DNA from 2 places in the Streptomyces sp. NPDC107528 genome. Region 1 is predicted to be linked to the other one. Evidence: riboswitches for the same ligand, from Rfam matches in the RefSeq annotation. Region 1 holds a riboswitch; the other holds the start of a gene.
What was found. Region 1 has a riboswitch for thiamine pyrophosphate ahead of thiO (glycine oxidase ThiO). Riboswitches for the same ligand answer to the same signal wherever they lie in the genome.

Region 1 (14,980 bases):
ATTTGCCGGGTTGTTGTCCACGCCTTGGACAAACGTCAGGAAATCCGGGGCCGGGTGCCCACCAGGGCGGGCGGGGCACTACCCCTGCCGCAGCCGCTTGGCGAACTCCGCCGCCGCCGCGCCCGGGTCGTCCGCCTCCGTGATCGCCCGTACGACGACGACACGGCGGGCGCCCGCCTCCAGCACCTGGTCGAGGTTGGCGAGGTCGATGCCGCCGATGGCGAACCAGGGGCGGTCGGTGCCGAGGGCGGCTGTGTGCCGGACCAGGTCGAGACCGGGGGCGTGGCGGCCGGGCTTGGTGGGGGTCGGCCAGCAGGGGCCGGTGCAGAAGTAGTCGACGTCCTCCTGGACGGCGGCCGCGGAGGCCTCGGACTCGGAGTGCGTGGAGCGGCCGATGAGGACGTCGCCGCCGAGGATCGCGCGGGCCGCGGGTACGGGGAGGTCGCCCTGGCCCAGGTGCAGGACGTCGGCGCCGGCGGCATGGGCCACGTCGGCACGGTCGTTGACCGCGAGGAGCTTGCCGTGCCGGGCGCAGGCGTCGGCGAAGACCTTCAGGTGCTCGAGTTCCTCGGCCGCCTCCATGCCCTTGTCCCGCAACTGCACGATGTCGACGCCCCCCGCCAGCACGGCGTCCAGGAACTCCGCGAGGTCGCCCTGCTGCTTGCGGGCGCCGGTGCAGAGGTAGAGCCGGGCATCGGCGAGCTGGGCGCGGGCGGTGCCTGCGGTGACGGTGTCGGACATACGGTGCCCCCTGTGGTCGGGTTGCCGGACGGGTGACGTCGGGCGGGTGCCGGACGGTGGCACGGTAGCCGGAGCGGGGCGCGACGTCGCGGAGCGGTGGGGTGTGGTGGGCCGGGGCGGGGTGGCAGCGGACCCGGCCGCCGGTGCGGGCGAGCCCTGCTTCGTGCCCCGGGACGCCTTACTTCGCGCCCGGGGACGCCCTGCTTCGAGCCCGGGGACGGCGCCCCTCCGGCGGCGGCCTCGACCTCGATCCGGCACCGGCCGACGGGGCACGCCCGGCCGACCCATGCCGGCCGGACGGCCGAAGCCTCCTCGCTTACGGAGACGCCGTCGCGCCGGTGGCCCATGAGCCCGGCCCCGGCCCCGAGCGGGAACGGTAGCGGCAGGTTCTCCCCACCGCTCCCCGCCACTTCCCACCGTGCGGTCACTCCACCGTGCGCCACGCGCGTCCCGCTCCCGGCTCCCGGCTCCGGGCCGCAACGGGACGCGGCCGTGGCCCTTGGGGCGGCCCCGGCCCGGGCGCCGGACGGTGTTCGGATCGGTGGGTTCGGACTCAGACGGCGAGCGCCTGGGCTCGGCGCTTCACCTCCGTGCCGCGATTCTCACTGAGGGCTTGCGCGGGGGTGCCGGGCAGGCTGTCGTCGGGGGTGAAGAGCCACTCCAGCATCTCTTCGTCCGTGAAGCCGTCGTCCCGCAGGAGCGTCAGGGTCCCGGACAGACCCTTGACGACCTTGTCCCCGTCGATGAAGGCGGCGGGGACGTGCAGTGCGCGGTTCTCACCACGGCGTACGGCGATGAGCTGGCCGTCCTTGACCAGCTGCCGGACGCGGGTCACCTCGACGCCGAACATTTCGGCGATGTCGGGGAGGGTGAGCCAGGCGGGGACGAGAGCATCGGTTTTTGCGTCAATCTCGGTCACGGAACAAGCCTGCCATCTGCCACTGACAGTCGGAAGCCAGGCCGGTCCGCCCGGAGGACCTGTTGGGGTGACGTGCTACGCCACCGCGGCTTTCATCGGCCGTCCCGGATCCTTCAGCAGCTCCGCGTTCACCGGCGTGCCCGCCTCGATCAGCCGTCGGCCCTGCGCCAGATCCCTCGGCCGGCCCACCGCCAGCAGGGCGACGAGCCGGTCCCCCCGCAGCCAGCAGACGGTCCAGGCGGGGCCCGACGGATCGCCGCGCCACAGAAGCGTGTCGGCGGCGGCGTGATGGCCGGCGTACTGGACGAAGCGGCCGAACTGCTCGGACCAGAAGTACGGCACGGGGTCGTAGATCGCGGAGCTCTCGCCGAGGATGTTCGCGGCGACCGTGCGCGGGCCCTGGAGGGCGTTGTCCCAGTGGTGGACCAGGAGGCGCGCGCCGTACCGCCCCGACGGGAAGGAGGCGCAGTCGCCGACCGCGTAGACGTCCGGCACGGACGTGCGCAGGCGCTCGTCGGCCACGACGTCGCCCTGTGCTCCGAGCTCGATGCCCGAGCCCGCCAGCCAGGCCGTGGCGGGCCGCGCCCCGATGCCGACCACGACCGCGTCGGCGGGCACCCACGAGCCGTCGTCGAGGATCACCTCGCCGGGCTCGACGCGCTCCACGCGCGCGTGCGTACGCAGCACCGTCCCGCTGTCCTCGTACCAGGCGGTCATCGGCGCCGCCACCTCCGCGGGCAGGGCACCCGCGAGCGGCCGCTCGGCCGCCTCCACGACCGTCACCGCGCAGCCCGCCTCGCGCGCGGCCGTGGCGAACTCCGCGCCGATCCAGCCCGCGCCGACGACCACGATGTCGTGCTGCCGGGCCAGCACCGGCCGCAGCCGCTCGGCGTCGTCCAGGGTGCGCAGCAGATGCACGCCGGGCACACCCTCCGCGCCCGGCAGCCGGATCGGTTCGGCGCCGGTGGCGAGGACGAGGACGTCGTACGGGACGGGCCCGGCCTCGGTGTCCAGCTGGTGCTCGGCGGGGCGCACGCCCAGCACCTCGCGCCCCAGCTGGAGTTCGACCCCGAGCGCCTCGAAGTCGACGTCGAAGGCGGAGCCCTCGGCCTTGCCGAGCAGCACGGCCTTGGACAGGGGCGGCCTGTCGTACGGCTGGTGGGGCTCGGCGCCGATCAGTGTGACGGTGCCGGTGAAACCCTGTTCCCGCAGGGCGACCGCCGTTTGTACGCCGGCCATGCCCGCGCCGGCCACGACCACACGGCGTGCCGCTGACGTGCCCCGTTGCTGCGTCTGCTCGCTCACCTGATCACCATAGACAACTGACTATTCGTCAGTCAGGGGGCGTGCTCAGTGACCTGCTGCACAACCTCGACCGGAAGCTGCTCCACCACGCTGGTCCCGCTGCCCGTCTGCGACTCCCATTCCCAGGTCTCCTCCAGCCGCACCCGCCCGTCGGGCAGCTCGACCACCATCGACACACAGTGCCCCGACGACGTCGTGCCGTCCCGCTTGAGCTGCACGTACCGGAAGTCCAGCCGGTCGTCTTCCCTGGTGCCCACGAGATGGCCGCGTACGACGTCGCCGCCCGCGTACTCGGCCCAGATCTCGCCGTCCTTCTCGTGGTACGCGAACCGGGTGCGTGTACCCACCTGACCTGGGGCCTGGTCCGCGACCGGGGCGAGGACGAGACCGTCGAGCGAGCGGGGCACGGGCGCGGGCTCCCTTACTGAGACTTCGGGCGGCGGGCTAGGGTGGCCAACGTAGAGCACTCGCGGGAGCCCGGACGCACCGGGCTGAGAGGGAGGCTGGCGGCCTCCGACCGTACGAACCTGATCCGGGTCATGCCGGCGAAGGGAGGGGCTGGACGCCCATGTCGCGTACGCGAACCTCAGACGTCCTCGTCATCGGGGGCGGCATCATCGGCCTGGTCACGGCGTGGCGGGCCGCGCAGCGCGGGTTCACGACGGTTGTCGTGGACCCCGAGCCGGGTGGCGGAGCCGCCCAGGTGGCGGCCGGGATGCTGGCCGCCGTCACGGAACTGCACTACGGCGAGCAGACCCTGCTCGGCCTGAACCTGGCCTCGGCCCGCCGCTATCCGGACTTCGCGGCCGAGCTGACCGACCTGACCGGCCATGACCTCGGCTACCGCCGGTGCGGCACGCTCGCCGTCGCGCTGGACGCGGACGACCGTGCCCATCTGCGCGACCTGCACGCCCTGCAACGCCAGTCCGGCCTGGACTCCGAGTGGCTGTCCGGGCGGGAGTGCAGGCGCCTGGAGCCGATGCTCGCGCCGGGCGTGCGCGGCGGGCTGCGGGTGGACGGCGACCACCAGATCGACCCGCGGCGGCTGTCCGGGGCGCTGGTGGCCGCGTGCGAGCGGGCCGGGGTGGTCTTCCACCGGGCCTGGGCCGAGCGCTTCGACGTCGTCCGGGACCGGGCCGCCGGAGTCACCACGGCGGACGGCACCGAGCTGCGCGCGGGCCACGTCGTCCTCGCGGCCGGGAGCCTCAGCGGGCGTCTGCCCGGGGTCCCGGACGACGTACTGCCGCCCGTGCGCCCCGTGAAGGGACAAGTGCTGCGGCTGACGGTGCCGCAGCGGTACGCGCCGTTCCTGAGCCGGACCGTGCGGGCCGTGGTGCGGGGCAGCCAGGTGTATCTGGTGCCGCGCGAGAGCGGGGAGCTGGTCGTGGGGGCGACGAGCGAGGAGCTGGGCTGGGACACCACGGTGACCGCGGGCGGCGTGTACGAGCTGCTGCGCGACGCGCACGAGCTGGTGCCGGGCATCACCGAACTGCCGCTCACCGAGACGCGGGCCGGCCTGCGCCCGGGCTCCCCCGACAACGCGCCGCTGCTCGGCCCGACCGAGCTGGACGGGCTGTCGCTGGCCACCGGGCACTACCGCAACGGCGTGCTGCTCACGCCGGTCACCGGCGACGTCATGGCGCATGTCCTGGCCACCGGTGAGCTCCCGGACGAGGCCCGCGCCTTCACCCCCAGGCGCTTCACCGCCGCCGCACTCACGGAGCAGCCCGCATGAGCGTCCCGGTCACCATCTCGGTCAACGGCGAGCGTCGGCAGATCGAGCCGGGCACGGCTCTCGACACGCTCGTGAAGTCCCTCACCGCGGCGCCCTCCGGAGTGGCCGCCGCCCTCAACGAAACCGTCGTCCCGCGCACGCAGTGGCCATCGACGTCCCTCTCCGAGGGGGACCGTGTCGAGGTCCTGACCGCCGTCCAAGGAGGCTGAACCATGGCCGACGATCCCTTTGTCATCGGGGGCAACTCCTTCTCGTCCCGTCTGATCATGGGCACGGGCGGAGCGCCCAGCCTGGACGTGCTGGAACGGGCGCTGGTGGCGTCCGGGACGGAGCTGACGACGGTCGCGATGCGGCGGGTGAACGCGTCGGTGCACGGCTCGGTGCTCTCGGTGCTGGAGAAGCTCGGGATCCGGGTGCTGCCGAACACGGCGGGATGCTTCACGGCGGGAGAGGCCGTGCTGACGGCCCGCCTCGCGCGCGAGGCACTCGGTACGGATCTGATCAAGCTGGAGGTCATCGCGGACGAGCGGACGCTGCTGCCGGACCCGATCGAGCTCCTTGACGCTGCCGAGACGCTGGTGGACGACGGGTTCACCGTGCTGCCGTACACCAATGACGATCCCGTGCTGGCGCGGAAGCTGGAGGACGTCGGCTGTGCGGCGATCATGCCGTTGGGGTCGCCGATCGGTTCGGGCCTCGGCATCCGCAATCCGCACAACTTCCAGCTGATCACGGAGCACGCGCGCGTGCCGGTGATTCTGGACGCGGGAGCCGGTACGGCGTCGGACGCGGCGCTCGCGATGGAACTGGGGTGCGCGGGTGTGATGCTCGCCTCAGCGGTGACGCGGGCCCAGGAGCCGGTGCTGATGGCCGATGCGATGCGGCATGCGGTGGAGGCGGGGAGGCTGGCCCACCGGGCGGGGAGGATTCCGATGCGGCACTTCGCGGAGGCGTCGTCGCCGGTCGAGGGCCTGGCGAGGCTGGACCCGGAGCGGCCCGCGTTCTGAAAGCGTTCCGAAAGCAGTTCTGAACGCACGTTCGATGGAAAGTCTTCGGCCAGTGAGGCGTCCGTCACAGGTCAGCTTCAGTCCCGCCCCGATCCCGGCCGAACCGGGAGGCGTGTCGGTGTCGGCTCGTACACTCACCTGCGTGGATACGACCCTTCAAGACCCTCTGGTCGGGCAGGTGCTCGACGGCCGGTATCGCGTGGACGCGAGGATCGCGGTCGGCGGGATGGCCACGGTCTACCGGGCCGTGGACACCCGCCTCGACCGCGTGCTCGCGCTCAAGGTGATGCATCCCGCCCTGGCGGTCGACGGGGTGTTCGTCGACCGGTTCATCCGGGAGGCGAAGTCCGTCGCCCGGTTGGCCCACCCGAACGTGGTGCAGGTCTTCGACCAGGGCACCGACGGGTCGTACGTCTATCTCGCCATGGAGTACGTCGCGGGCTGCACCCTGCGCGACGTGCTGCGCGAGCGCGGGGCACTGCAGCCGCGCGCCGCCCTCGACATCCTTGAGCCGGTGCTGGCCGCGCTCGGCGCCGCGCACCGCGCCGGGTTCGTGCACCGGGACATGAAGCCGGAGAACGTCCTCATAGGGGACGACGGCCGGGTCAAGGTCGCCGACTTCGGGCTCGTGCGGTCCGTGGACACCGTGACCAGCACCACCGGTGCCGTGCTGGGCACCGTCTCCTATCTCGCGCCCGAGCAGATAGAGCAGCCGGGCGCCGCCGACGCCCGTGTCGACGTGTACGCGTGCGGCGTCGTGCTCTACGAGATGCTCACCGGTGACAAGCCGCACGACGGGGACTCCCCCGCCGTGGTGCTCTACAAGCACCTGCACGAGGACGTCCCGCCGCCCTCGGCGATAGCGCCGGGGCTGGCGTACGAGCTCGACGAGTTGGTCGCGTCGGCCACCGCGCGCAATCCGGACATCCGTCCGTTCGACGCCGTGGCGCTGCTCGCGCTGGCCCGGGACACGCGCGCCGCGCTGAGCGCGGAGCAACTGGACGCGGTGCCGCCGCAGGCGCTCACGGCGGAGCACAGCAACGCCGACGACCGTACGAGCGTGATCCCGCGCGCGCTGAACATCCAGCGGCCGCTGCCCGTGAACGAGGACGAGCCGGAGCACGAGGCCGTCTTCAACAGGACGAGCCGGCTGGAGTCGCCGCCCCCGCCGCCCCGGCGCCGGTCACGGACGTCGCGCGCTCCGCGCGGGCCGCTCGTCGTCGTCGCCGCCGTACTGCTGGCCCTGGGCCTCGGTGTCGGCATCTGGTACATCAACTCCGGCCAGTTCACCGAGGTCCCGCCGCTGCTGTCCAAGACCGAGGCGCAGGCCCGGGACCGGCTGGAGGACTCCGGGCTCGACCTCGGCAAGGTCGAGCGCGCGTTCAGCGACACCGTCAAGCGCGGCACCGTCATCAGCACGGACCCGGACACGGGCGCCCGCATCCGGCACAACGACTCCGTGAGTCTGGTCATCTCGCTGGGACCGCAGACCGTGAAGGTGCCCGACCTCCAGGGCTACCCGCTGGACAAGGCGAAGAGCGAGCTGAAGGAGAGCGGCCTGGAGCCGGGCAGGGTGATCCGGGAGTTCAACGACGACGTCACCAGCGGCTCCGTGATCTCCTCGACCCCCGAGACCGGCACCAAGGTCCGCTCCGGCGCCGCGATCGAGCTCACCGTCAGCAAGGGCAGCCCGGTGGACGTCCCCGACGTCACCGGCTCGACCCCGGCCGACGCGCGGGCCGAGCTGGAGGAGGCCGGCCTGAAGGTGAGGATCGCCCCCGCGCGGGTCAACTCCGAGTTCGCCGCGGGCCAGGTCGCCCAGCAGTCGCCGACGGAGGGCAAGCAGGCCGCCGAGGGCGACACCGTGACGCTGACGCTGTCCAAGGGCCCCGAGATGATCGAGGTCCCGGACGTGGTCGGTGACAGCGTCGACGACGCCACGACCGCGCTGGAGTCGGCCGGCTTCCAGGTCGACGAGGACCGCGGCCTGCTCGGACTGTTCGGCGACACGGTCAAGAAGCAGTCCGTGAAGGGCGGGAAGACGGCACCGAAGGGGTCGACGATCACGATCACCATCCGGTGACGGGGCACTCTCCACATCCGGCTCGTCACCGGCCGGTCATCGGGCGGGCAGGGCCGCATGACACCCTGAACGGGTGAGAAGTCAGCAGTCCGGCACCGCCCCGTCGGGCCCCTCCCGCAACCCCGTCGGCGGCCACGTCCCCGTGGCCGGCGGGCTCAGTTCCGTCGGGCTCACCTACGCCCACGACCTCAAGGCCGAGACGGTCCAGGTCTTCGTCGCCAACCCGCGCGGCTGGGCCACGCCGGCGGGGAACCCGCGGCAGGACGAGGAGTTCCGCGCGGTGTGCGAGGCCGAGTCGATCCCGGCGTATGTGCATGCGCCGTATCTGATCAACTTCGGCTCTCACACCGAGGCGACGGTCGAGAAGTCGGTCGAGTCGCTGCGGCACTCGCTGCGGCGCGGGCGGGAGATCGGGGCGCTGGGCGTGGTCGTGCACACGGGCAGCGCGACCGGCGGCCGGGAGCGGACCGTGGCACTCAAGCAGGTACGCGAGCACATGCTGCCGCTCCTCGACGAGCTGACCCACGACGACGACCCTTTCCTGCTGCTGGAGTCCACCGCCGGGCAGGGTTCCTCACTCTGCTCGCGGACCTGGGACTTCGGGCCGTACTTCGAGGCGCTGGACGCCCATCCGAAGCTGGGCGTGTGCCTGGACACCTGCCACATCTTCGCCGCCGGCCATGACCTGACCGGCCCGTCCGGCATGCACCAGACGCTCGACCTGCTGGTGGACACCGTCGGCGAGGGCCGCCTGAAGCTGATCCACGCCAATGACTCCAAGGACGTCGTCGGCGCCCACAAGGACCGGCACGAGAACATCGGCGCAGGTCACATCGGCGAGGACCCGTTCCGGGCACTGATGACGCACCCGGCCACCGAGGGCGTACCGCTGATCATCGAGACACCGGGCGGGAAGGAAGGGCACGCGGCGGACGTGGAGCGGCTGAAGAAGCTTCGCGACGCGTAACCCGGCCCGGCAGGAGCAGGAGCAGGAGCAGGACACGAAAGGACAGGACAGGACAGGGTTGGGAATACCCCTGGGGGGTATATGGTTCCTGCTCGGTACGGGAACCGTGACCTGGCATCGGGGGCACTCATGCAGCACGAGGCGCACGCGGCACACGCTCACCACGAGGTGGCCGCCACCAGCACGTGGGCGATGGCGATTCGGGCCACCCTGCACTGCCTCACAGGCTGCGCCATCGGCGAAGTGCTGGGCATGGTGATCGGCACGGCGCTCGGCTGGAGCACCGTACCGACGCTGATCCTGGCGATCGCCCTCGCCTTCTTCTTCGGCTACGCACTCACCCTGCGCGGGGTGCTGAAGGCGGGCGTCGACCTGCGTGCCGCGCTCAAGGTGGCGCTGGCCGCGGACACCCTGTCCATCGCCGTGATGGAACTGGTCGACAACGGTGTGATCGTGCTGTGGCCCGGCGCCATGGACGCCGAGCTCGCCGACCCGCTGTTCTGGTGGGTGCTGGCGATCGCGCTGACCGTCGCCTTCGTTCTGACGACTCCGGTCAACAAGTGGATGATCGGGCGCGGCAAGGGGCATGCGGTGGTGCACCAGTACCACCACTGAAGGCCTCGGTACGACCGCCGAAGGTCACAGCTCAGGCCCGTCCCCGGGCTCCTCCTGGTACGAGTACCGCTGTTCCTTCCACGGGTCCCCGAGGTTGTGGTACCCGCGCTCCTCCCAGAACCCGCGCCGGTCGGCGGTCATGTACTCCACGCCCCGGACCCACTTCGGCCCCTTCCAGGCGTACAGATGGGGGACGACCAGACGGAGGGGGAATCCGTGCTCCGCCGTGAGCAGTTCGCCATCCTTGTGGGTCGCGAAGATCGCGAGATCGGAGGCGAAGTCGGCAAGGCGCAGGTTGGAGCTGAAGCCGTACTCGGCCCACACCATCACATGCGTGACGGCCGGGGCGGGCGGGGCGATGTCGAGGATCGTACGGGCCGGGATGCCGCCCCACTCCGCGCCGAGCATGCTGAACTTCGTGACGCAGTGCAGATCGGCGACGACGGTCTTGTACGGCAGAGCCGTGAACTCCTCGTGGGTCCAGCAGTGCTTCTCGCCGTCGGCGGTGGCCCCGAACACCCTGAACTCCCAGCGTTCGGGACGGAACTTGGGGACCGGGCCGTAGTGCGTGACCGGCCAGCCGCGCTGCACTCGCTGTCCCGGCGGAAGCTCGGCGTGTGCTGCTGCTCCACCTTCGCGCTCTGCCGGCTGACCCATGTCTCCATCCTGACAGACCGGGGGCAGTGCACCTGACCACACCCCTCCGCAATCCACCGCAAACTGGACTAAGCATGCACTTACTTACTAAGTGAAGACTTACTGGACGATCTTCTTCAGCGGTGGAATCATGCGGCGCAACCCGCCAGTTACCACGCGTGGAAGGAGCCTCTGCGATGCAGGGCGACCCCGAGGTCCTCGAATTCCTCAACGAGCAGCTGACCGGCGAGCTCACGGCGATCAACCAGTACTGGCTGCACTACCGGATCCAGGACAACAAAGGCTGGACCAAGCTCGCCAAGTACACGCGTGAAGAGTCCATCGATGAGATGAAGCACGCGGACAAGCTCACCGAGCGCATCCTCATGCTGGACGGCCTGCCCAATTACCAGCGGCTGTTCCACGTGCGGGTCGGCCAGACGGTCACCGAGATGTTCCAGGCCGACCGTCAGGTCGAGGTCGAGGCGATCGACCGCCTCAAGCGCGGCATCGAGGTGATGCGCACCAAGGGCGACATCACATCCGCGAACATCTTCGAGTCGATCCTCGAGGACGAGGAGCACCACATCGACTACCTGGACACCCAGCTGGAACTCATCGAGAAGCTCGGTGAGGCCCTCTACCTCGCGCAGCAGATCGAGCAGCCGAGCTAGGCCGCGTCCTCAAGATCGGCGAGCAAGGGCTCACCCTGGTCGGCCAGCTCCCGGCGCGGGCAGGCACCCCTGCCCAGGAGCGCTTGGATACGGCGCACACACGAGCCGCAGTCCGTGCCGGCCTTGCAGGCCGAAGCTATCTGGCGGGGAGTGCAGGCACCGCCCTCCGCGTGCTTCTTGACCTGCTGCTCGGTGATGCCGAAGCAGCTGCAGACGTACACGCGGTTCACCTCCCGGCGGGATCGATGCGCCATCCCCTTGATCGGTGAGGCTAACCTAACCTTACCCGTCACACAGGAACCGTAAAAGTGGGGTGGGGCGCGGATCGTATGTGATCCGCGCCCCACCTCTTTGCGTGTAACAACCGAACCGGCTACTGGTCCCTGTACATCTCCGCGACGAGGAACGCCAGGTCAAGCGACTGGCTGCGGTTGAGCCGCGGGTCGCAGGCCGTCTCGTATCGCTGGTGCAGATCGTCGACGAAGATCTCGTCGCCGCCGCCCACGCACTCGGTGACATCGTCGCCGGTGAGCTCCACGTGGATGCCGCCCGGGTGGGTGCCGAGGGCCTTGTGGACCTCGAAGAAGCCCTTGACCTCGTCGAGCACGTCGTCGAAGCGGCGGGTCTTGTGACCGGAGGCCGCCTCGAAGGTGTTGCCGTGCATCGGGTCGGTCACCCAGGCCACGGTGGCGCCCGAGGCGGTGACCTTCTCGACCAGCTCGGGGAGCTTGTCGCGGACCTTGTCGGCGCCCATCCGGACGATGAAGGTCAGCCGGCCCGGCTCGCGCTCGGGGTCCAGGCGCTCGATGTACTGCAGCGCCTCCTCGGCCGTCGTGGTCGGGCCGAGCTTGATGCCGATCGGGTTGCGGATCTTGGAGGCGAACTCCACGTGCGCGTGATCCAGCTGCCGGGTGCGCTCACCGATCCACACCATGTGGGCGGAGACGTCGTACAGCTGCCCGGTGCGCGAGTCGACCCTGGTCAGCGCGGATTCGTAGTCGAGCAGCAGCGCCTCGTGCGAGGAGTAGAACTCGACCGTCTTGAACTCCTCCGGGTCGGCCCCGCAGGCGTGCATGAAGTTCAGCGCCTGGTCGATCTCGCGGGCGAGCTGCTCGTAGCGCTGGCCGGACGGGGACGACTTCACGAAGTCCTGGTTCCAGGCGTGCACCTGGCGCAGGTCGGCGTAACCGCCGGTGGTGAAGGCGCGCACCAGGTTGAGCGTGGAGGCGGACGCGTTGTACATCCGCTTCAGGCGCTCGGGGTCCGGGATGCGGGCGGCCTCGTTGAAGTCGAAGCCGTTGACCGAGTCGCCGCGGTACGTCGGCAGGGTCACACCGTCGCGGGTCTCGGTGCCCTTGGAGCGCGGCTTGGAGTACTGGCCGGCGATACGGCCGACCTTCACCACGGGGACGGACGCGGCGTACGTCAGCACGGCGCCCATCTGGAGCAGCGTCTTGAGCTTGTTGCGGATCTGGTCTGCGGACACCGCGTCGAAGGCCTCGGCGCAGTCGCCGCCCTGGAGGAGGAACGCCTCTCCCTTGGCGACGGCCGCCATCCGGGCGCGCAGCTGATCGCACTCGCCCGCAAAGACGAGCGGCGGATACGACTCGAGGTCCGCAACGACTGCGCGCAGAGCCTCGGTGTCGGGGTACTCGGGCTGCTGCGCCGCGGGCAGGTTTCGCCAGGTGTTGCCAGCGCTCGCGCTGGTCTTAGCGTTCACGGTCACGACCTCAACATTACGGGGTCGGGTAGGGCGTCCTGCCCCATGCCCAGCAATTGAGACACGGGGTACACGACTCGGACACCCGGCATGGGATAAGGTGCCTCGCATGTTCGCGCACTCGACCCAGAACTGGTGGTGGACCGCTCATCCGGCGGCCCACTGACTGCGCGTACGCAGACTTCGCGAAGGCCGCCCGAGGGGCGGCCTTCGGCGTTTTCCGGGTCGTTCCTCTCCACCGAATCCACTGATCAACTGATCCACGGAGAAGGAGCACGGACCCATGAACCTGCTCGGCTTGCCGGACGACCCCCGCCCGTTCGCCCTGCTGCGCCGCCGCACCCCGGGTCACGATCACGAGACCGTCGAGGTCATGATCGGCCCGGTCAGCACCTACGACAGACTGGCCGACCTCCCCGCCGAGGGCCTGGCGCTGGTCCCCTTCCGGCAGATCCGCGAGCGCGGCTTCGACGTCCGTGACGACGGCACGCCGCTGTCGGTGCTGATCCCCGAGGAGACGTACGAGATCCCGCTCACCGACGCCCTGGCGCAGCTCCCCGCGCACGACGTGCGGGTCGAGGGCGGCGGTTTCGACGTCGGCGACGAGGAGTACGGCGAGATCGTCGGGCGGGTGCTGCGCGAGGAGATCGGGCAGGGCGAGGGCGCGAACTTCGTGATCCGGCGGACGTACGAGGGTGAGATCCCGGGGTTCGGACGCGCCGACGCGCTCGCGCTGTTCCGGCGGCTGCTGGAGGGCGAGCGGGGCGCGTACTGGACGTTCGTCGTGCACACCGGAAGTCAAAAGGGGCCCGTAGGGCCTTCCTCGGAAGGGCGGGGGCGGGAGACGGGTGGGCGCACGCTGGTGGGGGCGAGCCCCGAGGTGCACGTCCGGATGTCCGGCGGGACCGTGATCATGAACCCGATCAGCGGGACGTACCGCTACCCCGCCGAGGGGCCGACGCCCGGGCATCTGCTGGACTTCCTCGCCGACGGCAAGGAGATCGAGGAGCTGTCGATGGTCGTCGACGAGGAGCTCAAGATGATGTGCACCGTCGGTGACATGGGCGGCGTGGTCGTCGGGCCCCGCCTGAAGGAGATGGCGCACCTCGCGCACACCGAGTACGAGCTGCGCGGGAAGTCCTCCCTGGATGTGCGGGAGGTCCTCAAGGAGACCATGTTCGCGGCCACCGTCACCGGCTCGCCCGTGCAGAACGCCTGCCGGGTCATCGAGCGGCACGAGGTCGGCGGGCGCGGCTACTACGCCGGCGCGCTGGCCCTCCTCGGCCAGGACTCCGGCGGAGCCCAGACCCTCGACTCCCCCATCCTGATCCGCACCGCCGACATCGACGCGGCCGGACGGCTGCGGGTGCCGGTCGGCGCCACGCTGGTGCGGGGGTCGGACCCGGTGAGCGAGGTCGCGGAGACCCACGCCAAGGCGGCGGGCGTACTGGCGGCTCTGGGCGTACGGCCGGGAAGGCCGCGCGGGGAGTCCGTACGACCCCGCCTGGCCGACGATCTACGCGTGCGTGCCGCGCTCGACGGGCGCCGGGCGTCGCTCGCGCCCTTCTGGCTGCGGATGCAGGAGCCGTCCGCCGAGCTGAGCGGTCACGCCCTGGTCGTCGACGGGGAGGACACCTTCACGGCGATGCTCGCGCATGTGCTGCGGTCGAGCGGCCTGGAGGTGACCGTGCGGCGCTACGACGGGCCCGGTCTGCGGGAGGGGGTACTCGCGCACGAGGGACCGGTCGTGCTCGGCCCCGGGCCCGGCGACCCCTCGGATCTCGCCGACCCGAAGATGCGGTTCCTGCGGGAGCTGACCGCCGAGGTCATCCGGAATCACCGGCACGGTGTGCTCGGCGTCTGTCTCGGGCACGAGCTGATCGCGGCCGAGCTGGGGCTGGAGATCGTACGCAAGGAAGTGCCGTACCAGGGCGCGCAGACGACGATCGAGCTGTTCGGGCGGCCGGAGACGGTCGGTTTCTACAACAGCTTCGTGGCGCGCTGCGACGACGAGGCCCTCCAGGAGCTCACCGCGCACGGCGTCGAGGTCAGCCGGGCCGGCAACGGGGAGGTGCATGCGGTGCGCGGGCCCGGCTTCGCGGGCGTGCAGTTCCACCCGGAGTCGGTCCTGACGCTGAACGGCGCCGCCGTCGTGCGGGAGCTGGTGGGTCAGCTGCGCGGGACCAGCACGTTCTCGGAGCGTCGGCCCGCCGTGTAGTCGAGGACGTTGTTCAGCGTGGTCTCGACGATCTGGCCGACGGCGTCCTGGGTGTAGTACGCCTGATGGGAGGTGACCAGGACGTTCGGGAAGGTGACGAGGCGGGCCAGGGTGTCGTCCTCGATCGCCTGGAGGGACTTGTCGAGGAAGAACAGCCCGGCCTCGGCCTCGTACACGTCGAGGCCGACGCCCGTGAAGCGGCCCTCGCGCAGTTCGGCGACGAGGGCCGCGGTGTCGATGAGGCCGCCACGGCTGGAGTTGACGAGGACGGCGTCGTCCTTCATCGCCTTCAGGGCGTCCGCGTCGATCAGGTGCAAGGTCTCCGGCATCAGCGGGACGTGCAGGCTGACCAGGTCGGAC
Region 2 (14,980 bases), on a different contig from region 1:
TGTGGATGCACTTCACGCGTATGTCCTCGTACGAGCAGGCCCCCGTCCCGACGATCGTCCGGGGCGAGGGCACCTACATCTACGACGACAAGGGCAGGCGCTACCTCGACGGGCTCGCCGGCCTGTTCGTGGTGCAGGCCGGGCACGGTCGCGTCGAGCTTGCCGAGACCGCCTTCAAGCAGGCGCAGGAGCTGGCGTTCTTCCCGATCTGGTCCTACGCCCACCCGAAGGCCGTGGAGCTGGCCGAGCGCATCGCGGACCACGCGCCGGGCGATCTCAACAAGGTCTTCTTCACCACCGGCGGCGGCGAGGCGGTGGAGACCGCCTGGAAGCTGGCCAAGCAGTACTTCAAGCTGACCGGCAAGCCCACCAAGCACAAGGTCATCTCGCGCGCGGTCGCGTACCACGGCACCCCGCAGGGCGCCCTGTCCATCACGGGTCTACCGGCCCTGAAGGCCCCCTTCGAGCCGCTGGTCCCCGGCGCGCACAAGGTGCCGAACACCAACATCTACCGCGCCCCGATCTTCGGTGACGACCCGGAGGCCTTCGGCCGCTGGGCCGCCGACCAGATCGAGCAGCAGATCCTCTTCGAGGGCCCGGAGACCGTCGCCGCGGTCTTCCTGGAGCCGGTCCAGAACGCGGGCGGCTGCTTCCCGCCCCCGCCCGGCTACTTCCAGCGGGTGCGCGAGATCTGCGACCAGTACGACGTCCTGCTGGTGTCGGACGAGGTCATCTGCGCCTTCGGCCGCCTCGGCACGATGTTCGCCTGCGACAAGTTCGGCTACGTCCCGGACATGATCACCTGCGCCAAGGGCATGACCTCGGGCTACTCCCCGATCGGCGCCTGCATCATCTCCGACCGCCTGGCCGAGCCGTTCTACAAGGGCGACAACACCTTCCTGCACGGCTACACCTTCGGCGGCCACCCGGTCTCGGCCGCGGTGGGCATCGCCAACCTCGACCTGTTCGAGCGCGAGAACCTCAACCAGCACGTCCTCGACAACGAGGCCGCGTTCCGCGCGACGCTGGAGAAGCTGTACGACCTTCCGATCGTCGGCGACGTCCGCGGCAACGGCTTCTTCTACGGCATCGAGCTCGTCAAGGACAAGGCGACAAAGGAGTCGTTCAACGAGGAGGAGACCGAGAGGGTTCTGTACGGATTCCTCTCCAAGGCTTTGTTCGACAACGGTCTGTACTGCCGTGCCGACGACCGCGGCGACCCGGTCGTCCAGCTCGCGCCGCCGCTGATCTCCAACCAGGAGACGTTCGATGAGATCGAGCAGATCCTGCGCGCGACGCTGACGGAGGCGTGGACCAAGCTCTAACCGCACGTGGTTCGTTCGACGGCGGGGGTGCACCCGTAGGAGTGAGAAGGGTGCACCCCCGCCGCGTGCTGTCCGTCGTTGCGCCCCCGGATCCTTAGCGTGCCTGGTAACCGATCGGCCCTGTCTTCGTTCCCCCGCACGGGGGAACGGCCCGGGAACTACGGATCTGACGAGGTGTACGCCCATGGAGGCTCCGCCGGACAACGACGTGCTCTGGGCACGCGCGCTGCACTTCACGCACGGCGACGGCTCCCCCGCGCTCGGCGGGGTCTCGCTGGGTGTGCGTGAGGGGGAGATCCTCGCCGTCACCGGTCCCCGCGGCAGCGGCAAGACGGCTCTCCTGCAGTGTCTGTCCGGCCTGTCCCCCGCCCGCAGCGGCGAGGTCTGGTTCAACAGCGTGCCGGTGCACACCATGACCCCGATGGCGCGCGAACGGCTCCGCCGGGACCGCTTCACCTGGATCGACCCGGCCCCGTCACTCGTCCCCGAGCTGAACGTCTGGGAGAACGCCGCGCTCCCCCTGATGCTGCGCGGCACCAGCCGCCGCCGCGCCAAGACGACCGCGCTGGAGTGGCTGAACCGCCTGGACGTCGGCGAGGCGGCCCGCAAGCGCCCGCACCAGCTCGTCCAGGCCGAACGCCAGCGCGTCTGCATCGCCCGTGCCCTGGCCCCCTCCCCCACGGTCCTGTTCGCCGACGAGCCGACGGCCCCGCTGCACCGCGCCGACCGCGCGCACGTCCTGCGCACCCTGACGACAGCGGCCCGCTCGCACGGCATCACGGTCGTGCTTGCCACCCACGACGCGGAGAACGCGGCCTTCGCCGACCGCACCCTCGCCCTGCTCGACGGACGGCGCGTGAACACGGTGCACCTGCCCCCGGTCACCGCGGCGGAAGGCCGGGCCGCGTGCTCGCTCTCCGTCTGAGCCGCAGCGCCCAGCCCGCCGTACAGCTGCGCCGCCTGCTCCTGGCGGCGGCGTCGGCCGGCACGGGCTTCCTGCTGCTGTGCGCCCTGGGCTACGCCATGTCCCACACCGACACGTCCGCGGCGGTCCTCCGCCTTGCCTGGTGCGTGCCCCCGCTCGCCGCGACGATCCACTTCGCGGTCGCGGTGGCGCGCACGGACCCCGGCACCAAGCCCCGCTCCGGCCTCTCGGCGATCGGACTGGGCCCGGCCCGTCTGATGCTGGTCTCGGCCACCACCACGGCCCTGTCCTGCGCCCTCGGCTCGATGCTCGCCCTGCTCGTCTTCCTCCACCTCCGGGGCGACCTGACCGGCATGCCCTTCGACGGGGCCGCAGCGCAGTTCCTGGCAGCGAACGCCCCCCTCCCCCTGCCGGCCGCCCTGACATTGCTGTCCCTGACGCCGGCCATCGCGTCGACGGCGGTGGCACTGGTGCTGCGCCCGAAGGAGCCCGGGCCCACCGGGGCACGAGGCGCGGGGCGGGCGTACAGCGGCATCGGGGGGTACGGCAGGTCGATGGCCCGGGAAACCTTCGGGGCCTACGGCAGGTTCGGGGCCCGTCTGAGGCGGGGCCCGACGGCCGCGCCCGGCGCCGCGGAGGACGGCGAGGGCGCGGCCGCGCCGTCTGCGAGCAGTCCTGCCGCTGAAGTGGTGCCCACCCCGGAGACCGACGGCACCCCACCCGCGCCGGACCGCGCGACCGACCCCGCGGCTGACGACGCCGGCCCGGCACTGGACCACGTGACCCACCTGCCGGCTCCCGCCAAGCCCCCCGCCGGCCTGCCCTGGGGCATCGCGGTCCTCGCCGCGGGCATCGCCCTGGAGGCCTACGCGGGCCGCACCGCCACCCCCACCCCCCTCACGCTTCCCGCCGCCCTCCCCACCGGCCCCGCGGCAGTCCTGGTCGGCTGGCTCCTGACCGCCCTCGGGCTGGCCCTGGCGGCCCCCGGCCTCACCCACCTCTGCGGCCGCGTCCTGCAGGCCGTACGCCCGGGCGCGGTGCGCCTGCTCGCGGGCCGTGTCCTGATGGCCGAAGCCGCCCGCATCGGGCGCCCCCTCGGCGTCGTCTGCGCCGTGGCCTCCGCGGCGTACGCCATGGCGCCCCTGTCCGCCCCCGTGGCCAGGGACGCCATCGGCCCCCTCACCGCCGTCGGCGCCACCGTCGTCACCGGCTGTGCCGTGGCCACCCTCCTCACGGCCGCCGTGGAGGCCAAGCAGGCCCGCGCGGGCACCACGGCCGCACTGCTCCGCCTCGGCGCCCCCACGGCGATGCTCCGCAGCGCGGCAGCCCTGCGCGCCGGCGCGCTGCTGGTCTTCTTCTGCCCGCTCACCCTGGTCGTGGCCGAACTGGCCGCGGCGCCCCTGGCCCGCTGAAAAACTCGTACGAAAAAAATCTCCGTCCGGCGATGACTTCCGCTCGGACCCCCGGTCTATCCCACCGAACAGCAGCGACAGCAGCAGCCACCTGAGGGAGAGACCACGATGACCGCCCCCGCCTACCAGCAGATGATCTTCCTGAACCTGCCCGTGAGCGACCTCGGCGCCTCGAAGAAGTTCTTCACGGAGCTCGGTTACTCGATCAACGAGCAGTTCAGCGACGACACGACCGCCTCCGTCGTGATCAGCGAGACCATCGTCGCGATGGTGCACACGCACGAGAAGTACGCCCAGTTCACGAAGAAGCAGATCGCGGACGCCACGAAGACCAGCGAGGTGCTGATCGCGCTGAGCTCCGAGAGCCGCGAGAAGGTCGACGAACTGGTCGAGAAGGCGGTCGCCGCGGGCGGCTCCGTCACCGGCGAGACCCAGGACCACGGCTTCATGTACGGCCGCGCCTTCGACGACCTCGACGGCCACACCTGGGAGGTCGTGTGGATGGACCCGTCGGCCATCGAGGGCTGATCCCCGCCGTCCCGTGGCCGGTGCCTAGCATGGGCGGGTGCAGACGATGCCCGCCCATGCGGCCCACCACAACGACCGTGAGATCGAGACGCTGGAGGAGTTCGACGCGACCGTCTCGGCGCGCGGCTCCCTCGCCGGATTCCGTATCCAGGCCGTCGACCTGACGGACCGTACGCGCGAGTTGCTCACCGCGGACACGGCGGGCGCCGTCTTCCTGGGCTGCGCGATGCGCGAGGACGCGGCGGCGAAGGTCCGCACGGACGGCGCCCTGGTCTTCCCGCCGGTCCCCGACCTGCCCTTCGACCCGTACCGGGGCATGGTCTACTCGCCCGACGATCTCTTCGCGTCACTGCCGGACGGCTACGAGAACACCCCCGACGCCCACGCGTACGCCTGGTTCCAGCGGACCAAGGCCGACCGCGACATCCACGCCTCCATGCTCCGCGCGATCCACGACGACTCCATATCGGACGCGCTCGACGAACTCCTGTCCGGCGCCCGGGTGGTGGGCGTCATGGGCGGCCACGCGATGCGGCGCGGCACGGAGGCGTACGAGGGGGCCGCGCGGCTCGGCCGGGAACTGGCCCGCGCCGGTTTCACGGTCGCCACCGGCGGCGGTCCGGGCGCGATGGAGGCGGCGAACCTCGGCGCGTACGCCGCCCCGCACGACGACGAGATGCTCGGCGACGCCCTCCGACTCCTGGCGAAGGCGCCCCTGTTCACGCCCTCGATCACCGAGTGGGCGACGGCCGCCTTCGAGGTGCGCTGCCGCTGGCCGCAGGGCGGCCGCTCCGTCGGCATCCCGACCTGGTTCTACGGCCACGAGCCGCCGAACCCCTTCGCCTCCCACATCGCGAAGTACTTCGCCAACGCCACCCGCGAGGACGGCCTCCTGGCCCGCTCGAACGCGGGCGTCGTCTTCCTGCCGGGCGCCGCCGGCACCGTGCAGGAGATCTTCGACAACGCGACGCCGAACTACTACGAGTCGCGCGGCGAGCCCACCCCGATGGTGCTCGTGAACAAGGCTCACTGGACTCAGAAGCTGCCGACCTGGCCGCTGTTGCAGGCCCTCGCCCGGGATCGGTCGATGGAGTCCCGTATCGCCCTCGTCGACCGGATCGAGCAGGCTCCGCAGGCGCTGAAACGCATCAGCGAGCAATAAGACGGCAAAGCCAACGCGTGCGGAGAGCATATGCGTTGACACTGCTTATGCCACGCTTATAAACCTGTGAGACTCCTGGGGACGGTGATGTGTCCCATCGCCGCCTCGTTCAACCCCCCTCAGTGGTGCAACTCGTAAGGACAAACGTGTCCATAAACCGCCGTACTGTTGCGCGCTCCGTGCGCGCTCTTGGTGTCGCGTCCGCCTCCGCCGCACTCGCGCTCGGCCTCGCGGGCAACGCCCTCGCCTGCAACATCAGTGAATTCTCCGCCGAAGCCAAGTGCGACGGCGACAAGGGCGTCATCACGGTCACCGACGTGGACCCCAGCGGCATCCCCGCGACCATCAGCGTCTACCTGCAGAACAACGGCGCCGACCTGAAGAAGGTCGGCGAGCAGGTGGTCAAGGGCTCCCGCGAGGGTGTCACCATCACCTTCGCCGAGAACTGGAAGCCGGACGCCGAGTACCGCGTCCACGTCAAGGCCGCGGGCTACGTCGACGAGGACATCAAGCCGAACCTCACGACCCCGTCGACGGCCTGCAAGAAGGAAGAGGAGGAGCCGCCGGCTCCGTCGGACACTCCGACCCCGTCGGACTCCGCCTCGCCCCCGGCCGAGGAGACCCCCGCTCCGACGCCCTCGGAGAGCGAGAGCACCGCTCCCGCGGACACGGGCAGCGCCCCGTCCCCGGCGACCGATGACTCCAACCTCGCCGAGACCGGTGCGAACTCCAACACCGGCCTGATCGCCGGCATCGCGGTCGGCCTGGTCGCCATCGGTGGCGGCGCGGTCTTCTTCGGACTGCGGCGCCGCGGGGCGAGCAGCGACCGCTGACGCGCCCGTAGAGCGACACCGCTGTGGCCCGTCCCCTTCCCGGGGGCGGGCCACACGCCTGTCAGCCGAACGTCGCCCGCTCCAGCCAGAACTCCAGCAGCTCCCGCTCGCCGAGGACCTCCAACTCCGGGCTGTCCAGCGGCAGTCGACGGTAGAAGGCGAGCAGTACGGCGGTGAGCGGGCCGCGCAGCGCGACGGTCGCCTTCTCGTGGCCGCGCCGCCAGGCGACGACGTCCTGGTCGAGGCCGATGAACCATTCGGCGTTCAGCTCGGCGGTGCCGTCCGTGGCGTGCAGATGGATGCTGCTCCCCGGCCGGCGCAGCTCCCGCGCCGGGTCGTCCGGCAGGGTCCGCTGCGCCCACTCGACGATCTCCAGCCACTCGTCGATCGCGTCGGCGGCGATGTCGGGCGCGACCTCGAAGGGCAGGCCGGCGGCGAGTGTCGCGTCCGCGCGGTGGATCGTGATCTCGTGGGTCATACGGCGGGCCCAGAACCCGGCGTTGAGCACCCCGGCCCAGCCCCACACCTTGGCGTCGGGACCGGCCTCCCGCAGCGTGCCGACGATCATCTCGCCGGTCTGCGCGAGCCAGGCGTCGAGCGCGGCGGCGTCACCCTCGCCCTCCGGGCCGGCGAACCCCGGCACCTGCTCCTCCGGGATCTCCTCCTCGGCCCGGGTCCGCACGGTCAGCTCCACCCAGCGCAGGGCGCCGCCCGTGTGCCGCACGAGCTGCTCCAGCGACCAGTCCGGGCAGGTCGGCACGGTGGCCGACAGGTCGGCGCCCGAGGTCACGACGGCCCTCAACAGGCCGATCTGATGGGCGATTTCGTCGCAGTAACGATCATGCGGGAGTGACGTCATGCCCGCACCCTATGTGCGGGGTGATCAGCCCAGCAGCACAATTTCCGCCGCGTCGAACTCCACGCCGACGGCGTCCCCGACCTCGGGCGCCTCCCGCAGCGCACACGCCGCCTCCAGGCGCGGCGCGTCCTCCGGCTGGAGGTGCACGGCGACATGCGTGCCCTTGAACGTGCGCGCCGTGACCGTGCAGCGCAACCCCGAGTCCGGGGACACGAGCCGCACCCCGGCCGGCCGTACGAGCAGCGTCCGGGTGCCCTGTGCGGCGCCCTCGCCCACGGGCAGCTTGCCCCAGGGGGTGTCCGCGGCCTCTCCGGCCACCGTTCCCTCGACGACGTTGTCGAACCCGAGGAAGCGGGCCACGAACTCGTCCACCGGACGCTGCCACACCTCAAGAGGCGTACCGGTCTGGGCGATCCGCCCGTCCCGCATCACCACGACCCGGTCGGCGAGCGCGAAGGCCTCGCCCTGGTCGTGCGTCACGGCCAGCACGGTGGTGCCCAACCGGCCGAACAGTTCCCGCAGTTCGACCACGAGCCGCTCCCGCAGCGAGCGGTCGAGCTGGCCCAGCGGCTCGTCCAGCATCAGCAACCGCGGCCGGGGCGCGAGCGCACGGGCCAGCGCCACGCGCTGCTGCTCACCGCCGGACAGGGAGGCGACGGCACGACGGGCTGCGCCCGGCAGTCCGACCAGATCGAGCAGCTCCCGCACCCGATCCGCCTGTTCGGCCTTGGAGGAGCCGTGCATCCGTGCCCCGAACGCCACGTTGCCGCCGACGTCCCGCTGCGGGAAGAGCTGATGGTCCTGGAACATCAGGCCGACGCCCCGCTTGTGCGCGGGCACCCCCGCCTGGTCCCGCCCGTCGAGCAACACCCGGCCCTGGTCCAGTGGCTGAAGCCCGGCCACCACCCGCAGCAGCGTCGACTTGCCGCTGCCGCTCGGCCCCAGCACGCACACGATCTCGTGCTCGGCGACGTCGAGGCCGACCCCGGCCAGCACGGCCCGCCCGTCGAACCGGACCGTCGCGTCCGCAAGGCTCAGCAGCATCTAGAACTCCCCCGTCCGGTCGGTGCGCAGCCGCTCCAGCACCAGCAGCGCCACCGCGCACACGATCATCAGAATCGTCGAAAGGGCCATCGCCTGCCCGTAGTTGAGATCACCGGCCCGCCCGAGGAGCTTCGCCACGGCCACCGGCAGGGTCGGGTTGTCGGGCCGCGCGATGAACACGGTCGCCCCGAACTCGCCCAGCGACACCGCGAAGGCGAACCCGGCCGCGATCAGCAGCGCCCGCCGCACCATCGGCAGGTCCACCTCACGCCAGACCCGCCACGGCGACGCCCCCAGCACCGCAGCCGCCTCGCGCAGCCGCTGGTCCACGGCGCGCAGCACGGGCAGCATGGTCCGTACGACGAACGGCACGCCGACCAGCGCCTGGGCGAGCGGGACGAGGATCCACGTACTTCTGAGGTCCAGCGGCGGCTCGTCCAGTGCGATCAGGAACCCGAACCCCACCGTCACCGCGGACACCCCGAGCGGCAGCATCAGCAGCGCGTCGAAACCGCGCACGAACCGGCCCGCGTCCCGCCGGGTCAGCGCGGCCGCGGCCAGACCGCCGATCAGCACGGCGATGAGGGTGGCGACGACGGCGTACTGCAGGGAATTGCCGATCGCCTCGATGGGCGGGACGAGGAAGACCCCGCCGTCGGCACTGGTCAGCGCCCGGTAGTAGCCGAAGTCGGGCACGTCCAGCGACCGCTGCACCAGCACGGCCAGCGGCAGCACCAGGAGTACGGAGACGACGACCAGGACACCGGCCAGCAGCGACCACTGCCCGGCGCCGCGTGGCCGCCGCGCTGTCGCCGACGCGTCCACCAGGCGCAGGGCGCTCTCCCGTCGCCGTACCGTCCAGGCGTGCACGGCGAGGACCGCGCCGACGGCGAGGAACTGGACGATCGTCAGAACGGCGGCCGTGGACAGGTCGAAGATCTCCGACGTCTGCCGGTAGATCTCGACTTCGAGCGTCGAGAACGTCGGACCGCCGAGGATCTGCACCACGCCGAAGGAGGTGAAGGTGAACAGGAAGACCATCAGCGCGGCGGCGGCCACGGCGGGGCCCAGGGCCGGGAGGGTGACGGTCCGCCAGGCGGTGAGGCGTGACGCGCCCAGCGTCCGCGCGGCCTCCTCCTGCCGCGGGTCGAGCTGCGACCACAGCCCGCCGACCGTCCGTACGACGACGGCGTAGTTGAAGAAGACATGCGCGAGCAGGATGGCCCACACGGTGGTGTCGAGCCGTACGCCCCACAGCTCGTCGAGGAGTCCGCCGCGGCCGACGAGCGCAAGGAACGCCGTGCCGACGACGACCGTCGGCAGCACGAACGGGACGGTCACCACGGCCCGCAGGATCTGTTTGCCGGGGAAGTCGAAGCGGGCGAAGACGTAGGCGCCCGGCAGCGCGATCAGCAGGGTCAGGGCGGTGGAGGCGAGCGCCTGCCAGGTGGTGAACCACAGGACGTGCCGGATGTCGGGCTGCCCGAGCACGTCCAGGAGGCGCCCGAACCGCCAGACACCGTCGACCTTCAGGCCGCGCGCGACGATCGCGGCGACGGGAAGGGCGAAGAAGACCGCGAAGAACGCGACGGGCACGGCGATGAGGCCGAGCCGCACCGCCGCGCTCCGCGCGCGTCCCTTACGGAAGGCGCCCTTGCGAGGGCCTACTTCAATACGAGCGAGGTCCACGACTTGACCCAGTCGTCACGGTTGTCGGCGATCTTCGCCGGGTCCAGGGTCTCGGGGTTCTTGGCCTGCGGGCCGTACTTCGTGAACTCCGGCGGTACCTGGGCAGCTTCGCGCACCGGGTAGACGAACATGTTCAGCGGCATGTCGTCCTGGAACGTCTTGGTCAGCATGAAGTCGAGAAGTGCCTTGCCGCCCTCGGCGTTCTCGGCATTGCTGAGCAGACCCGCGTACTCGACCTGCCGGAAGCAGGTGCCGGTCGCGACGCCCGTCGGCGCGGTCGTCGGCTTCGGATCGGCGTAGATCACCTCGGCGGGCGGCGAGGAGGCGTACGACACGACGAGCGGACGGTCGCCCTTGGCCTTCTTGCCGCCGGCGGACCCGGAGAACTCCTCGTTGTAGGCCTGCTCCCAGCCGTCGACGACCTTGACGCCGTTGGCCTTGAGCTTCTTCCAGTAGTCCTGCCAGCCGTCATCCCCGTACTTGGCGGCGGTGCCGAGCAGGAAGCCGAGGCCGGGCGAGGAGGCGGAGGCGTTCTCGGTGACGAGGAGGTTCTTGTACTCGGGCTTGATCAGGTCGTCGAAGGAGCTCGGCGGGGTCAGCTTGTGCTTGCTGAAGTACGCCTTGTCGTAGTTGACGCAGATGTCGCCGGTGTCGATCGGGGTGACCCGGTGCTTGTCCCGGTCGACCCGGTACTCGGGCAGGACCAGGTCGGAGCCCTTGACCTCGTACGACTGGAACAGTCCGTTGTCGAGCGCCCGCGAGAGCAGGGTGTTGTCGACCCCGAAGAAGACGTCGCCCTGCGGGTTGTCCTTGGTGAGGATGGCCTTGTTGACGGCCTGCCCGGCGTCGCCGTCCTCCAGGACCCTGACCTTGTAGCCGGACTGCTTCTCGAAGGCCGCGAGGACGCCCTTCGAGACGGCCCACGAGTCATGGCTGACGAGCGTGACGGTCTTGGACCCGCCGCTGCCGCTGTCGGCGTCGGACGACCCGCACGCGGACAGCGCGGGCAGCGCGACGAGGCCCAGCCCGACGGCCAGGGCCACGGACTTCACCGTGGACTTCTTGGTGATGCTCACTAATTCCTCCTGGGGGTGACCAGGAAGAGACGCGGCCCTGCCCGCAGCCTTTGGGAGGGCTCCGGGCAGGGCGCAACAGCTCGAGTGGTGACCGATCTCCCTACCCAGAATGACCTGGGCCAGGTTCGGAGGGTCTGCGGCCGATGCCGCACTCTCAGCGCTGTGGCGCTCCCCTGTCGGAATATGAAGATGTATTTACGCCATAGGAAAATGTACCTACGGCGATCAGACTACCGTTCGGTCGCGGCGAGCTGCCCGCACGCCCCGTCGATCTCCTGACCACGGGTGTCCCGAACCGTCACCGGCACACCATGCGCGGCGATGGCCTCGACGAACGCCTTCTCGTCCTCGGGGCGCGAGGCGGTCCACTTGGAGCCCGGAGTCGGGTTCAGCGGGATCAGGTTCACATGCACCGGCTTGCCCTTGAGCAGCCGCCCGAGCCGGTCACCACGCCAGGCCTGGTCGTTGATGTCGCGGATGAGCGCGTACTCGATGGACAGTCGGCGGCCCGACTTGGCGGAGTACTCGAAGCCGGCGTCGAGCACCTCGCGCACCTTCCACCGCGTGTTCACGGGTACGAGGGTGTCGCGCAGTTCGTCGTCGGGCGCGTGCAGCGAGATCGCGAGCCGGCACTTGAAGCCCTCGTCGGCGAACCGGTGGATGGCCGGGACGAGACCGACGGTCGAGACGGTGATCCCGCGCTGGGACAGCCCGAGCCCGTCCGGCTCCGGATCGGTCAGCCGCCGAATGGAACCCACGACCCGGTTGTAGTTGGCGAGCGGCTCACCCATCCCCATGAAGACGATGTTGGAAAGCCGGGCAGGCCCACCGGGTACGTCCCCGTCCCGGAGCGCACGCATCCCGTCCACGATCTGATGCACGATCTCGGCGGTCGATAGATTCCGGTCCAGCCCCGCCTGCCCCGTGGCACAGAACGGGCAGTTCATCCCGCACCCCGCCTGGGAGCTGATGCACATGGTCACCCGGTCCGGATACCGCATCAGCACCGACTCGACGAGCGTCCCGTCGAAGAGCCGCCACAGCGTCTTGCGCGTGGTGCCCTGGTCGGTCGACAGATGCCGCACCACCGTCATCAGCTCCGGGAACAGCTCCTCCCGCAGCTTGGCCCGCGCCCCGGCCGGGATGTCGGTCCACTGCTCCGGCTCGTGCGCGTACCGCGCGAAGTAGTGCTGCGAGAGCTGCTTGGCACGAAACGGCTTCTCGCCGATCGCAGCGACGACGTCCTTGCGCTCGGCAGGAGTGAGGTCGGCAAGGTGCCGCGGCGGCTTCTTGGCTCCGCGGGGGGCGACGAAAGTGAGTTCTCCGGGTGCAGGCATAACTCCCCCAGTGTCGCAGATCAACCGAGTGCCGATTCGTCCGCTCCATGTTCACGTCAACGAATCGTGATCAGAGCGCAGGGGAGCTCGACACACTCACGTGGCTACCACCGGAGCCGCAGCGTTCGGCGAGCAGGCGCTTGCGATGGCCTCTGCGGCGGAAGGCGGTGACGAGGACGATGGCGGCGCCGCTGCTGATTCCGAGCATTGGGAGAAGGACGGCCAGTGCCAGCCAGCCTCCGAATGTGACAAGGCCTCCGGGGTCCCCGATGGCGTACCGGGACGGCCCTTGGGAGGTGCAGGTGACCTGGTAGTCGCCTGCCCGCGGCACGTCGATGGTGTAGAGCGGGTTCCAGGTCTCGTCGCGGGTGAGGAACACGTCGATTGCCGGATCGGTGAGACGGGGGTCGCCCGGCCCGGTGATGCCGCACGCCTGGTCGGATGACGGGCCTCGGTCCTTGATCCAGATCGCCTTCTCGCGTCCCGGCTCGAGCCGCAGAGTAACGGTGTCGCCGTTGGCGAACTGGTTGACCGTGTCCACCGCGTCAATCGCGCTTTTGAACCGGTACACACCGATGGCCACACCCAGCACGATCAGCACGACAGTGATCGCGGCCGCCGTTGCATACCAGTGACGGCCGGGCCGGAGTTCGTTCGCCGGTATCGGCGGCGACGGCAAGGGCTGCATCGACACACCCTAGATCACCGGCGCTGCCCGGCACCCGCCCCGTTAACGCAGCCCACCACTCGCCCGGCTCCCTGTGGAAACACCTCCCTGAAGGGGCCGCCGGTGGTTGTTGCTCGCCTTGTGGCCCTGGCCCTGTCCATGTCGGCGGGCGTCGGCGCAGCCGGGGCGGAGCGGGCCGAAGGCGGCGCCGCGAGCGGAGTCGGGAAGCCCGCCCGGCGAAGCGGAGGGCCCCCGCTCGGTCAGAGCGGAGGCCCCCAGGTACGTACATGTACGGACGTCAGCCCGAGCCCACGAACAGCACCATCAGCAGCCACACCACCGGCGCCGTGGGCAGCAGGGAGTCCAGTCGGTCCATGATCCCGCCGTGGCCCGGCAGCAGCGTGCCCATGTCCTTGATGCCCAGGTCCCGCTTGATCATCGACTCGCCGAGGTCACCGAGCGTGGCGGTGGCCGCGACCGCGAGGCCCAGGAGCAGGCCCTGCCACCAGGTGCCGTCGTCGATGAGGAACTGCATGCACAGCGCGCCCGCCACCATCGCGAAGCTCACCGCGCCGAGCAGGCCCTCGCGGGTCTTGCCGGGGCTGATGCGCGGGGCGAGCTTGTGTGTGCCGAAGCGCCAGCCGACGGCATACGCGCCGGTGTCGCTGACGACCGTCAGGAGCAGGAACGTCAGGACCCGCCAGGGCCCGTCGTCGGCGGTCAGCATCATCGCGACGAACGTCGCCAGGAACGGCACGTAGAACGCCGCGAAGACGCCCGCGGTGACGTCCTTGAGATAACCCTCCGGCGGCTCCGTCATCCGCCAGACCAGCACGGCCAGCGAAGTCAGCGCCATCGCCGCCCAGGCGCCCTCGGCACCCCGGGCGTACCCGGCGACCACCATGGCCGCACCGCCGAGCGCGAGGGGGACGAGGGGCGCCTTGATGCCCTTGCGCTCCTCCAGCCGCTTGGTCAGTTCCCACAGACCCACGACCACGGCGACCGCGACCACACCGACGAACACGGCCTTGACGACGAACAGCGACGCGACGATCACCACGCCGAGCCCGACAGCGACCCCTATGGCCGCACCCAGGTCGCGCCCCGCGCTCTTCTTCTGCGGCGGGGGCGCCGGCTGCGGGGAGTCGTGCATGGGCTCCGGATTCTGCTGCGCCGCCTCGGAGGGCCGCGCCTGCGACGTGTCGTACGGCCGCATACGGGGCGGCTGTTCGCGGAACAAGGGGCCGCTCAGCCGAGCGGCCCCCCGGTCGTCATCCTGGTCTCCGCCATACGCGGGTACGTCGGGCACGATGGGCATGGGGCGAGTCTGCTGCGCCTCAGGCGCATCGTACGCGGGACCCGCCGGGGCAGCCCCTTGTACAGGTCCACGCGCGGTGGCCCCCCAGTACCCGGCATGCCCGGCCTGCCCGGCTTGTGGCGGCGCCCCCCAGGAAGAGTCGTTCATCAGACCTCGAGCAGCTCGGCTTCCTTGTGCTTGAGGAGCTCGTCCACCTGAGCGACGTACTTGTGCGTGGTGTCGTCGAGCTCCTTCTCCGCGCGGCGGCCCTCGTCCTCGCCGATCTCGCCGTCCTTGATCAGCTTGTCGATGGCGTCCTTGGCCTTGCGGCGGACGGAGCGGATGGACACCTTGGCGTCCTCGCCCTTGCCCTTGGCGACCTTGATGTAGTCGCGGCGGCGCTCCTCGGTGAGCTCGGGGAACACCACTCGGATGATGTTGCCGTCGTTGCTCGGGTTGACGCCGAGGTCGGAGTCGCGGATCGCCTGCTCGATGTTGCGCAGCGCGCTCTTGTCGAACGGGGTCACGACGGCCATGCGCGGCTCCGGCACGGAGAACGAAGCCAGCTGGTTGATCGGCGTCGGCGCACCGTAGTAGTCGGCCACGATCTTGTTGAACATCGCCGGGTGCGCACGGCCGGTGCGGATCGCGGCGAAGTCCTCCTTGGCGACCACGACGGCCTTCTCCATCTTCTCCTCGGCCTCGAGGAGGGTCTCTTCGATCACCACTTGCTCCTGCGTGTCTTGAGTAAGGCCCGGCTGCGGTTCCTCGGTGGGGCGGCGGCCGGCTGCGTCGCGTCTTCTTCCTGCACGGTTCCCGACCGGCA

Region 2: it holds a riboswitch for thiamine pyrophosphate, as region 1 does, so the genes downstream of both, ACZ7L5_RS36380 (thiamine ABC transporter substrate-binding protein) here and thiO (glycine oxidase ThiO) in region 1, are expected to answer to the same signal.

Annotation. Positions count from the first base shown of each region.
Region 1 covers NZ_JBVKAV010000002.1:613,473-628,452, reverse strand. Annotated here, with positions in the region: gene thiE (thiamine phosphate synthase) at 79-741, opposite strand; gene ACZ7L5_RS07915 (Rv2175c family DNA-binding protein) at 1,295-1,660, opposite strand; gene ACZ7L5_RS07910 (NAD(P)/FAD-dependent oxidoreductase) at 1,736-2,965, opposite strand; gene ACZ7L5_RS07905 (avidin-fold protein) at 2,998-3,372, opposite strand; TPP riboswitch at 3,425-3,536, shown strand; gene thiO (glycine oxidase ThiO) at 3,534-4,700, shown strand; gene thiS (sulfur carrier protein ThiS) at 4,697-4,909, shown strand; gene ACZ7L5_RS07890 (thiazole synthase) at 4,913-5,707, shown strand; gene pknB (Stk1 family PASTA domain-containing Ser/Thr kinase) at 5,850-7,790, shown strand; gene ACZ7L5_RS07880 (deoxyribonuclease IV) at 7,864-8,757, shown strand; gene ACZ7L5_RS07875 (DUF4396 domain-containing protein) at 8,887-9,372, shown strand; gene ACZ7L5_RS07870 (sulfite oxidase-like oxidoreductase) at 9,397-10,029, opposite strand; gene bfr (bacterioferritin) at 10,206-10,682, shown strand; gene ACZ7L5_RS07860 ((2Fe-2S)-binding protein) at 10,679-10,912, opposite strand; gene ACZ7L5_RS07855 (class II 3-deoxy-7-phosphoheptulonate synthase) at 11,056-12,408, opposite strand; gene ACZ7L5_RS07850 (trp operon leader peptide) at 12,512-12,568, shown strand; gene ACZ7L5_RS07845 (anthranilate synthase family protein) at 12,686-14,620, shown strand; gene ACZ7L5_RS07840 (2-hydroxyacid dehydrogenase) at 14,572-14,980, opposite strand, start outside.
Region 2 covers NZ_JBVKAV010000013.1:244,514-259,493, reverse strand. Annotated here, with positions in the region: gene ACZ7L5_RS36425 (aspartate aminotransferase family protein) at 1-1,325, shown strand, start outside; gene ACZ7L5_RS36420 (ABC transporter ATP-binding protein) at 1,510-2,250, shown strand; gene ACZ7L5_RS36415 (hypothetical protein) at 2,232-3,662, shown strand; gene ACZ7L5_RS36410 (VOC family protein) at 3,771-4,190, shown strand; gene ACZ7L5_RS36405 (LOG family protein) at 4,228-5,352, shown strand; gene ACZ7L5_RS36400 (LAETG motif-containing sortase-dependent surface protein) at 5,532-6,185, shown strand; gene ACZ7L5_RS36395 (maleylpyruvate isomerase family mycothiol-dependent enzyme) at 6,247-7,044, opposite strand; gene ACZ7L5_RS36390 (ABC transporter ATP-binding protein) at 7,069-8,088, opposite strand; gene ACZ7L5_RS36385 (ABC transporter permease) at 8,089-9,690, opposite strand; gene ACZ7L5_RS36380 (thiamine ABC transporter substrate-binding protein) at 9,753-10,853, opposite strand; TPP riboswitch at 10,933-11,038, opposite strand; gene rlmN (dual-specificity RNA methyltransferase RlmN) at 11,084-12,190, opposite strand; gene ACZ7L5_RS36370 (hypothetical protein) at 12,261-12,884, opposite strand; gene ACZ7L5_RS36365 (phosphatidate cytidylyltransferase) at 13,156-14,322, opposite strand; gene frr (ribosome recycling factor) at 14,322-14,879, opposite strand.